DNA from 3 places in the Streptomyces sp. NPDC048560 genome. Region 2 is predicted to be linked to each of the others. Evidence: riboswitches for the same ligand, from Rfam matches in the RefSeq annotation. Region 2 holds a riboswitch; each other region holds the start of a gene.

Region 1 (3,263 bases), on a different contig from region 2:
AGGGACAGACCGCGCTGGCAACGCTGTTGAAGCGGCTGCCTGACCTGCGGCTCGCTGCGGATCCTGCCGATTTGCGGTGGCGCGGCGGGCTCATCATGCGCGGACTGCGCACCCTTCCGGTGGAGTTCGCCCCGGGATCGCCGGCCGCGCAAGGTGACGCTCTGTCAACTCTGTGACTTTTACGTGATCTCCGCTGCATCGACTTGTGACACACGTTCGAGTCCCGCTAAGTTCACCGTTCACCACAGCAGTCACATGTTTCAGTCACACGGAAGGCATTCCCATGGGCTCCGCGAACGGCAGACACCGCCGCCCTCGCCAGGCACCCGCCATCGTCGTCGCCGCAGGCGTGACGGGATCGGCCATCGCCATTCCGCTGCTCGGCGCGACCGGTGCGCACGCCGCTGACGCCTCGACCTGGGACCGGGTCGCCGAGTGCGAGAGCGGCGGCATGTGGAGCGCGGACCTGGGCAACGGCTTCTACGGTGGCCTCCAGTTCTCCCAGGACACCTGGTCGGCGTACGGCGGCCCGGCGTACGCGCCCCGCGCCGACCTCGCCAGCCGCTCGCAGCAGATCTCCGTGGCGGAGAAGGTCCTGGCGGACCAGGGTCCGCAGGCCTGGCCGAGCTGCGCGGTGATCTCAGGGCTCGCGCCTGACGGGTCGCTGCCGGGTGTCGACCCGGGCGACAGCCCCTCCGCCGGCCTGACGGACGGGCTCTTCCCGTCCGACGACGCGGCCGGCACCTCGTCGGACAGTGCGACGAAGAAGGCGAACAAGAAGGGCGATTCGGCCAAGTCCGGCGAGTCGGGCGCGGCGAGCGAGTCCGACAAGAACGGCGAGACCGGCGATTCGCCCGGCTCCGAGGACTCCGGCACGACGGCCCCGCCCACCACCACACCGGCCCCCGAGGCGTCCGAGGCTCCGGCCGACGCGGACCAGGGCGGCGGCAAGCACCGCGGCGCACCGGCGCCCGAGGCGAGCCAGGAGACGGGCCGGGACGGGCGCGACTCCGGACGTCACGCCTCGCGTGGGGACGGCCAGGCCCGCGACGCGGGTGCGCCGAGCGCCGACGGCGAGTACACCGTCCGGCCCGGCGACAACCTCTGGGCGATTGCTGACGCACAGAAGGTTCCCGGCGGCTGGACCGAGCTGTACGAGACCAACAAGAGCGAGCTGGGCTCCGACCCGGACCTGATCCTCCCCGGCCAGAGCCTCGATCTGGGGCCGCTGGACGCCGCGGAGGGCTCCGAGAGCAACTGATCCAATTCGGGAAAACGCCCCAAATTCAGGGGTAGTTCAGAGGCCTATGTCCACTTATGCGTAAGTGAGACATGGGTCTCTTTGCTTCAACTGGCCTGGTGTGCCCGGGTGATGCGTCCGGGGCCGCTCCGACCTGCGGAAACGTTCTTTCCTCCAGGACGAGAAAAACCCGTATGGCCGGTATGTCCCTCTTTGAATGTCGGGGTTGCCTATGTTTACGGTCGGAACCGCTCGCACCGCGGGCCCCGTCGACCGTCACGCCGAATCCTGCCGTCGGTCGAAGGGAACAGACGCGTAAAGCGCCGTAGGCAGGAGCGGGGGACCCAGGTAAGCGCCGGGCCCGATCGTCGGGAGACGACTCAGGACCGGCTTGGGGTTAAGTCGCGTGCTAGGACATGCGACCGGGCAACTCACTTGGCCCGAACCCGACAGCTCACCTCGTAGGCGTCGGTGAGGAGAAGCTCCATGCTGTTTTCCAGCAAGGCCAAGCACCGCCGCCCGTCCAAGGCCGCCCGTGTCGCCACGCTCGCCGGTGTGGCCGGTGCCGCGATCGCCGTCCCGCTGATGGGCGCGACCAACGCCTCCGCCGCCTCCGTCGCCACGTGGGACGCCGTCGCGCAGTGCGAGTCCGGCGGGAACTGGTCCATCAACACCGGCAACGGCTACTACGGCGGTCTGCAGTTCTCGCAGTCCAGCTGGGCCGCCGCCGGCGGCACGCAGTACGCCGCGCGCGCCGACCTCGCCAGCAAGTCGCAGCAGATCGCCGCCGCCGAGAAGCTTCTCGACCTGCAGGGCCCGGGTGCCTGGGCCTGCGCCGGCGCCGGCAACCTGACCAACGACGGCGTGGACCCGGGTGTCGACACCGGCTCCACGGAGAGCGGCGCCGAGCAGGAGCCGCAGCAGCAGGCCCAGCCGGAGCGCAAGGCCGAGCAGCCCACCACGCGCAGCGAGCAGCGCACCGCGCCGAAGACCGTCACCACCCCGACCGGCGAGAAGGTTGCGAAGGGTGACGGCGAGTACAAGGTGAAGGCCGGCGACACCCTCAGCAAGATCGCCGAGAAGCAGGACGTCAAGGGCGGCTGGGAGAAGCTGTTCGACCTGAACGACGACATCGTCAAGGACGCCGACCTGATCTTCCCGGGTCAGCAGCTCCACCTGACGAAGTAGTACCTGGGACTCTCCTCCCGACCGGAGGGGGTGTCCGGCGGCATCCCTCCCGCTCAGCTCCCGGCCCGGTGCGCTCTCCCCCGTGCGCGCCGGGCCGGGTCTTTTCACCCGGTGGCGCCGGCCCGGGCACCGGCCGCTGACGCCCGAGTGTTCAAGTGTTGTAGTTACTGGGCAGTAATTTTCTGGAGCTTTGCCCGCGAATGCATACCCTTGGGTCCTTTTTCGTCCCAGGGGACGGGCGCCCGGCTGGCCGATGGAGCCCGGCCGGATAGGCTCATGCCGCAAGGCCACAGTGACCACGGTGACCCTGCACAACCAGTGTCATATCCCAGAAGGAGATGCCTCGTGCCGTCCATCGACGTCGTCGTAGCCAGGGAAATCCTCGACTCCCGGGGCAACCCCACGGTCGAGGTCGAGGTTGGCCTCGACGACGGCAGCACGGGACGTGCTGCTGTTCCGTCCGGCGCCTCCACCGGTGCGTTCGAGGCCATTGAGCTTCGCGACGGAGACCCCAACCGTTACATGGGCAAGGGCGTGGAGAAGGCCGTCCTCGCCGTCATCGAGCAGATCGGCCCGGAGCTCGTCGGGTACGACGCCACCGAGCAGCGCCTCATCGACCAGGCCATGTTCGACCTGGACGCCACCGAGAACAAGGGCTCGCTCGGCGCCAACGCCATCCTCGGCGTCTCGCTGGCCGTCGCGCACGCCGCCTCCGAGGCGTCCGACCTGCCGCTCTTCCGCTACCTCGGCGGCCCGAACGCGCACCTGCTGCCCGTTCCGATGATGAACATCCTGAACGGCGGCTCGCACGCCGACTCCAACGTGGACATCCAGG
Region 2 (3,263 bases):
GGCCTTCCTCTACGTGCTGTTCGAGGTGGCGGGCAAGGGCTGAGACGGGGGAGCGGTCACGCCTCCTCGGTGAGGCGCTCCCGCAGCCGCGCACGCGTCTCGGGGGAGAGCTTCAGCCCTTCGCCGAGGTAGCGCTCGGTACCGCCCCAGACCTCCTCGATGGTGCTGAAGGCGGCGGCCAGATATTCGGCGCGCGCGCCGAAGAGCGGGTTCAGGAGCTCCATGACCTCGTCGGACATACCGACCGCCGAGGTGTCGCTGCGCTTCACCTTGTACCGGCGGTGGGCGTCGTTCGACATCAGGTAGTCCGCCTCGATGGCCTCGCGCTCCACACCGACGGCGAGCAGCGACACCGCTATCGAGAGCCCGGCCCGGTCCTTGCCCGCGGCGCAGTGCATCAGGGCCGGGACGCTGTCCTCGGCCAGGGCGTGCAGCACCCGGCTGTGCTCAGCGGTGCGGTCCTTGATGATCGAGCGGTACGAGGCGATCATCCGGTCCGCCCCCTTGCCGTCCGCGAGGATCGAGCGCAGCTGCTGGATGTTGCCGTCGCGGACGAGCCGCCAGAACTCGGCGCCGTCGGCCGGGTCCGAGAGCGGGATGTTGACGTTGCGTACGCCTGCCAGCTCCACGTCGTGGCCGTCGAGCCTGTGGTCGGCGGCGTTGCGGAAGTCGAAGATCGTGTGCAGCCCGAGCTTGTCGAGGAACACCGTGTCCTGCTCGGTGGCCTGCGCCAGGTGACCACTGCGGTAGAGCCGCCCGAACCGCACCCGCCGGCCGTCCGTGGTCGGCAGGCCCCCGACGTCACGGAAGTTGCGGACACCGGTCAGCTCGGTGTGCGACGGGGGGACCTGCGGCAGCTGCTGCGTCACGCTGACTCCTGGAGTGTCTGGCGTCGGCGCTGCTCGCCGACGAGGGCACGGATGTGACGATACGACATTGATTCCTCAGGCAATCATCTTGCCCCGGAGCTCTCCGTTCCGTCCGGCTCGCGCGCCCCGAGAAGTGGCAATGTAGTGATTTGCCCGAATTTGAGGGCCAGGGTGATCGGGGTGGACGCGAGAGGCGGAGCTCGCCGCTCGGCGGAGTTGCCGAAAGCCACCCGTCGTACGTCACGAACCCCGACTCGCGGCCGCGTCCGGGGGTCCGCACCGGGCTCCTGGGTGAGCCGGGCGCCAAGGTGCCGAGGCTCCGTGGCCCTCCAGGATCCGGTCATGTCCGTATTGCTGCATTTAGCAGAACATGCCCTGCTTATGGGGGAGATGGCGGACGACTGGTGAGCGGGATCATATCCGTGACGGTGTGTGGCGGCCCGGCCGACGGCTATTCCTTTCGCCGCATGGAATGCCAAGATCCGTAATCCACGGAGTGTGACCGGAAATCCGTGCCGGAATTGAATCGCGCATTCCGGTAGGTCGGACATGGCTTGTTAGGGCCGTCCTTACTCGCTTACGGTCACCGTCAATCCGGACGGACCGCCTAATCCTGCCGCCGCCCGGAATCCGCATCCACTCACGTGTGGCAGGAGCGGGGGACCCAGGTAAGCCGCCGTCCCGGAGGAATCCGGAACGGCTCGGGGTGAAGTCGCGACAGTGCGACCGGGCATCTCCAGCCCGAACCCGACAGCTCACCTCGTAGGCGCCGGAGAGGAATGCCCCATGCCCGCAAAGGGTAAGCACCGTCGTACCAAGTCCAGCCCGATCGCCCGTGGCATCCTCGCCGCAGGCGCCGGCGGCGCCGTCCTCGCCCTTCCGCTGATCGGCGCCACCGGAGCGAACGCGGCGGAGCAGGCCGCCCCCGCCAAGAAGGTCTCCGCCGCCTCGGTCGCAGCCGCGCACACCGCGCCCGTCGCCGTGTCCAAGGCAGCCCCGAAGACCTACTCCGTGGTCGCCGGCGACTATCTGTCGAAGATCGCCGCCGAGCAGAAGATCAAGGGCGGCTGGCAGAAGCTGTACGAGGACAACCGAGAGGTCGTCGGCAAGAACCCGAGCCTGATCTTCCCGGGCACCGAACTCACCCTGGGTGCCAAGGCGTCCGGTCCGGCCAAGGCCGCTCCTTCGAAGGCTCCCGCCCCCGAGGCCGCCGAGCCGAAGGCCGCGGCCCCCGCGTCCGCGGCCCCCGAGACCGCCGCCCCGAAGGCGGAAACGCCCTCCGACCCGGCCCCCGCCGCCGCCGATTCGGCCACCTCCACGGACACCGGCGCCTCCGCCGGTGCCTCGGAGAGCAGCAGCTCCGGCTGGGCGGCCCCCGTGGCCGACGCGACCGTCACCACGCCGTACCGGGCCTCCGGCTCCATGTGGTCCAGTGGCTACCACACCGGTGCGGACTTCCAGGCCGCCTCCGGCACCAGCGTCCGGGCCATCGGCCCCGGCACCGTCGTTTCGGCCGGCTGGAGCGGTGCGTACGGCAACGAGGTCGTCATCAAGCACGAGGACGGCATGTACTCCCAGTACGCCCACCAGACCTCGCTCGACGTCTCGGTCGGCGACACGGTGACGGGCGGCCAGCAGATCGGCCTCTCCGGTTCCACCGGCAACTCCAGCGGCCCGCACCTCCACTTCGAGGTCCGCACCGGCCCGAGCTACGGCTCGGACGTCGACCCGGTCTCGTACCTGCGTCAGCACGGCGTCTCCATCTGAGACGAGCGGCAGTGAGGAAGGGCGGTGCGCGGCGGCGCACCGCCCTTCCTCGTGTTCCCGCCGGGGCATCGGTTCCCGCCACTTATTCCGGCTTTACCAAAAACTGACCGGGTGGTTTATCTCACCACCCGTCAACCCCTTATTACGGTCGCGTAGGTCACATTGGCGGGTGCAGGATATGCGCTTGTGGCAGACGATTCGAAACTCAGTCAGCGTGGTCTTCAGGGCGTCATCGGCGTCAAGGGCGTCATAGGGTCGTACGCGGCGATCGGCGACAGCTTCACCGAGGGCGTCGGCGACCCCGGACCCGACGGGACCTTCGTCGGCTGGGCGGACCGCTTCGCGGTGCTGCTGGCGGATCAGCTCCCGGACCCCCACGCGGCCACGGGGCTCACCGCTTCCCGGCACGGCGATTTCCGGTACGCGAATCTCGCGGTACGCGGCCGGCTCCTCGACCAGATCGTCGAGGAACAGGTCCCGCGGGCCAAGGAGCTGGCGCCCGACCTCGTGAGCTTCTGCGCGGGCGGCAACGACATCCTGCGGCCGGGCAGCGACCCCGACGACGTGGCCGAGCGTCTGGAGCGCGCCGTCGCCGAACTCGCCGGAGCTGTCGGCACCGTCATGATC
Region 3 (3,263 bases), on a different contig from region 2:
CAGTGCGTAGCCGGGGGACTCGCAGACCACGGCCGGGGTCGCCCCCGCCTCGGCCAGGGCGCTCTCCACCCCGCGCCGGGGCGGATGCGTCGGCGCACTGCTGATCAGGGGACGGCCGGCGAGCTCGGTGACCGGCAGCCGCCCCGTGCCCTCCGAGAGGACCTGCCCGACGGCGGTGACCAGCACGAGCTCTTCGACCAGCAGCGGCTCGACGACCACCCCCGCGGGTGGCGGATCGGCGACCGCCGGTTCGTACGCGTGGGTCAGCGCCAGATCGACCTCCCCCGCGGCGACGGCGGCGACCCCGTCGGGCGGCTCCAGGTCGGTGACGGTCAGCTCGACGTCCGGATGGGCGCGCCGGAACGCGCTCAGCACCGGAGGCAGCAGATGGATCCCGGCCGTGGTGAAGGTGGCGACGCGCAGCCGGCCGCCCGACAGCCCGGCGAGCCTCGCCAGCTCGTGCCGGGCCTGGTCCATCTCGTCCAGCACCCGCCTGGCCCGGCCGGCCAGCAGTTCCCCGGCCGCCGTGAGCCGTGCTCCGCGGTGGTGGCGCACCAACAGCTCCGCGCCCGCTTCCCGCTCCAGTTTCGCCAGCTGCTGGGAGAGCGCCGGGGCCGTGTATCCGAGGCGGGCCGCGGCGCGCGTGATCGACCCGGACTCGGCGACCGCCACCAGCGCCGACAGGCGCGTCGGGTCGTACATTAAGCGTTCCTTTTGGCAGACCCAGGAGATTGCAAGTACATGCTAAAGGCCCGTCCGGTCCATGGTGTACCCATGGATGCACAACTGCTGGCCTTCACCGGGGTGGCCGCCGCGATGGTGGCGCTGCCGGGTGCCGACTTCACCGTGGTCGTACGCAATGCCCTGGACTCGCGCCGGGCCGGGGTGGCCGCAGCGGTGGGCGTCGCCGCAGGGTTGCTCGTCCACACCGCGCTCGCCGTGGCGGGCCTCGCCGCCGTGCTGGTGACGATGCCCGTGCTCTTCCGCACCGTCCAGCTGCTCGGCGGCGCGTACGTGCTCTACCTCGGACTCAGCGCGCTGTACGCGCTGCGGCGGCCCCCGGCGGGGGCCGGGGCGGACGCGGACGCGGCACCTGGAAGGGCGGCCGAAGCACTCGGGCCCTCGTTGCGGCAGGGTTTCCTGACCAACGCCCTGAATCCCAAGGCGCCGGTGCTCTTCCTCAGCCTGCTGCCCCAGTTCGTGCCGGACGGGCAGCCGCCGCTGCCGAGGACGCTGCTGCTCGCCGCGGTCGTGGTGCTGCTGGCGCTGATCTGGTTCCCGGCCGTGGCCCTGCTCGTGGACCGGCTCGGCCGGTGGCTGCGCCGGCCGCGTACCGCCAGGGCGATCGAGGGCGGCAGCGGCGCGGCGCTCACCGCGCTCGGGCTCGTGCTGGTGGGCGGCCCCCTGCTGCACTGAGGCAGCGGGGGCGCCGGTCATCGCACCCGCCCGTACCAGACGCTCTTGGACCAGATCCGCTCCAGGCGCACGACGGACCCGGACTTCGGGGAGTGCCAGATCCGGCCGTGGCCGGCGTAGATGCCCACGTGGTAGACGCTCCGGCCGAAATGGAAGAAGACCAGATCGCCGCGCTGTCGCTGCGACGAGGCGATGTGCCGGGTCTTGTTGTACTGCTGCTGAGCCGTGCGGGGGAGCTTCTTGCCCACCCTCTTGAACGCGTACAGCGTGAGCCCCGAACAGTCGAAACGGCGGGGGCCGGCGGCGCCGTACTTGTAGGGCGAGCCCTTCTTCGAGGCGGCGATGCTGAGCGCCTTCGTCGAGTGGGTCGCGGCCTCGGCGTCGTTCACGACGCCCGGGGCCAGCATGGTGGTGCCGATCGCGAGAGTGAGGACCGAGGCCGTACCGGCCCGGGCGAGAAGTGACGGGACATGAACCTGCGCAGACATGCGCAACCCTTCGTCAGCCGCCTGTGAAGGATGACCTGTCGGGTTCGGGCTGGCGAAGTTGCCCGGCCGCACGCGGCGGCTTCACCCCGAGGGACGGCCGGTTTCCCGGTCGGCCCGTTGTGCTCGGGTCCTCCACTCCTGCCGATCCACTCCTGTCGACCAGTCATCCGGACAGCGGCAGGACTCGGCGTCCGCCCGGACCGCCCCGCCGCGGTGGCGGGGGCTTGTCGTCCCAGGGATCTTGACTCACCCGGTGCCTGTTTTCCGAGCTGAAACGGTGTTATGTGAGGCTCGTCACGACTGATCCATTCGGGTGGACAGGGTGGATTCGAGACGGGTGACGGAGTGCCCGACCGGCCTCGTACCAGCGGCGGAGCGCTGAATTCCGCTCACAGTCCAGGCAGGTTGCGCAAGTTGAGCCGTCCCTCGTGAGAGTGACGGCCTACGCCGAACGAGCGAGGCAATTCGGTCTGGGCACCGGGCGTGTCGCACGGTGTCGCCGCAGGGCGCTCGGGAAGTCCTGGAGGAGGCCGGAAGGCGGGTGGCTCAGCGATTGATCAACTCGTGCCGACGGGGGGCACGGTGACGCGCGCGGCGCGGCGTTCCCCGTCGAGCACCCGCAGCGCCCGCGCCAGGGTGCCCGCGTGGATCTGCGTCTCGCCCCGTTCGTGCATGGAGGCGAGGGCGTCCCGCAGCGCTGCCGCCCGGGACGCCAGTGCCTGCGCCGCCCGGAGGGCGCTGTAGGTGTCACTGCCGCGGGCCGGGTTGATCCGGCCCACCTGGTCGAGCACTTCCAGGTAGCAGTCGATGAACTCCCCCTCGGCACGGGTCAGTGCGGGGAGCGGCGGGAACTCCGGTGGGCGCATGGGCGGTTCACCTCGCGGTGTGCGGCGGCTGGGACGGGCTGCGGTTCTCCATGACGTGGTCCACCACCCCGTACGCCTTGGCGGCCGCGGCGTCGAGGAAGGTGTCCCGGTCGAGGTCGGCGCCGACCTGCTCCACGGACCGGCCGGTGTGCCGGACCAGCATCCGCGTGAGCATCTCGCGCTCACGCATCAACTCCCGTGCCTCGATCTCCAGATCGGACGGCTGCCCCCGCACCGGCTCGGGCAGGGAGGGCTGCTGGATGACTACCCGGGCGCCGGGCAGGGCATGTCGCCGGCCCGGGGCGCCGGCCGCGAGCAGGACGGCCGCGGAGGAGCCGGCCTGGCCGAGGCAGAAGGTCTCCACCTCGCAGGTGAGGTACTGCATCGTGTCGTAGATCGCGGCCATGGCGGTGAACGCTCCGCCGGGCGAGTTGATGTACAGCGAGATCGGCCGGTCGGGCTCCGCATGCTCCAGGTACATGAACTGGGCGAT

Evidence for each region. A riboswitch is a leader RNA that binds a small molecule or an ion and turns the genes downstream of it on or off. The one in region 2 is predicted to bind cyclic di-AMP.
Region 1: another riboswitch for cyclic di-AMP. It lies ahead of AB0C82_RS20780 (transglycosylase family protein); the one in region 2 lies ahead of AB0C82_RS11165 (LysM peptidoglycan-binding domain-containing M23 family metallopeptidase).
Region 3: another riboswitch for cyclic di-AMP. It lies ahead of AB0C82_RS26570 (C40 family peptidase); the one in region 2 lies ahead of AB0C82_RS11165 (LysM peptidoglycan-binding domain-containing M23 family metallopeptidase).

Annotation. Positions count from the first base shown of each region.
Region 1 is NZ_JBEZIJ010000007.1:343,732-346,994, forward strand. It holds gene AB0C82_RS20770 (cytochrome P450) at 1-176, shown strand, start outside; gene AB0C82_RS20775 (transglycosylase family protein) at 284-1,261, shown strand; cyclic di-AMP (ydaO/yuaA leader) riboswitch at 1,552-1,723, shown strand; gene AB0C82_RS20780 (transglycosylase family protein) at 1,727-2,428, shown strand; gene eno (phosphopyruvate hydratase) at 2,774-3,263, shown strand, end outside.
Region 2 is NZ_JBEZIJ010000003.1:277,066-280,328, forward strand. It holds gene AB0C82_RS11155 (DUF6126 family protein) at 1-43, shown strand, start outside; gene AB0C82_RS11160 (tyrosine-protein phosphatase) at 57-869, opposite strand; cyclic di-AMP (ydaO/yuaA leader) riboswitch at 1,480-1,651, shown strand; gene AB0C82_RS11165 (LysM peptidoglycan-binding domain-containing M23 family metallopeptidase) at 1,656-2,636, shown strand; gene AB0C82_RS11170 (SGNH/GDSL hydrolase family protein) at 2,868-3,263, shown strand, end outside.
Region 3 is NZ_JBEZIJ010000010.1:283,116-286,378, forward strand. It holds gene AB0C82_RS26560 (LysR family transcriptional regulator) at 1-702, opposite strand, end outside; gene AB0C82_RS26565 (LysE family translocator) at 775-1,416, shown strand; gene AB0C82_RS26570 (C40 family peptidase) at 1,434-1,904, opposite strand; cyclic di-AMP (ydaO/yuaA leader) riboswitch at 1,908-2,091, opposite strand; gene AB0C82_RS26575 (hypothetical protein) at 2,462-2,770, opposite strand; gene AB0C82_RS26580 (ATP-dependent Clp protease proteolytic subunit) at 2,778-3,263, opposite strand, start outside.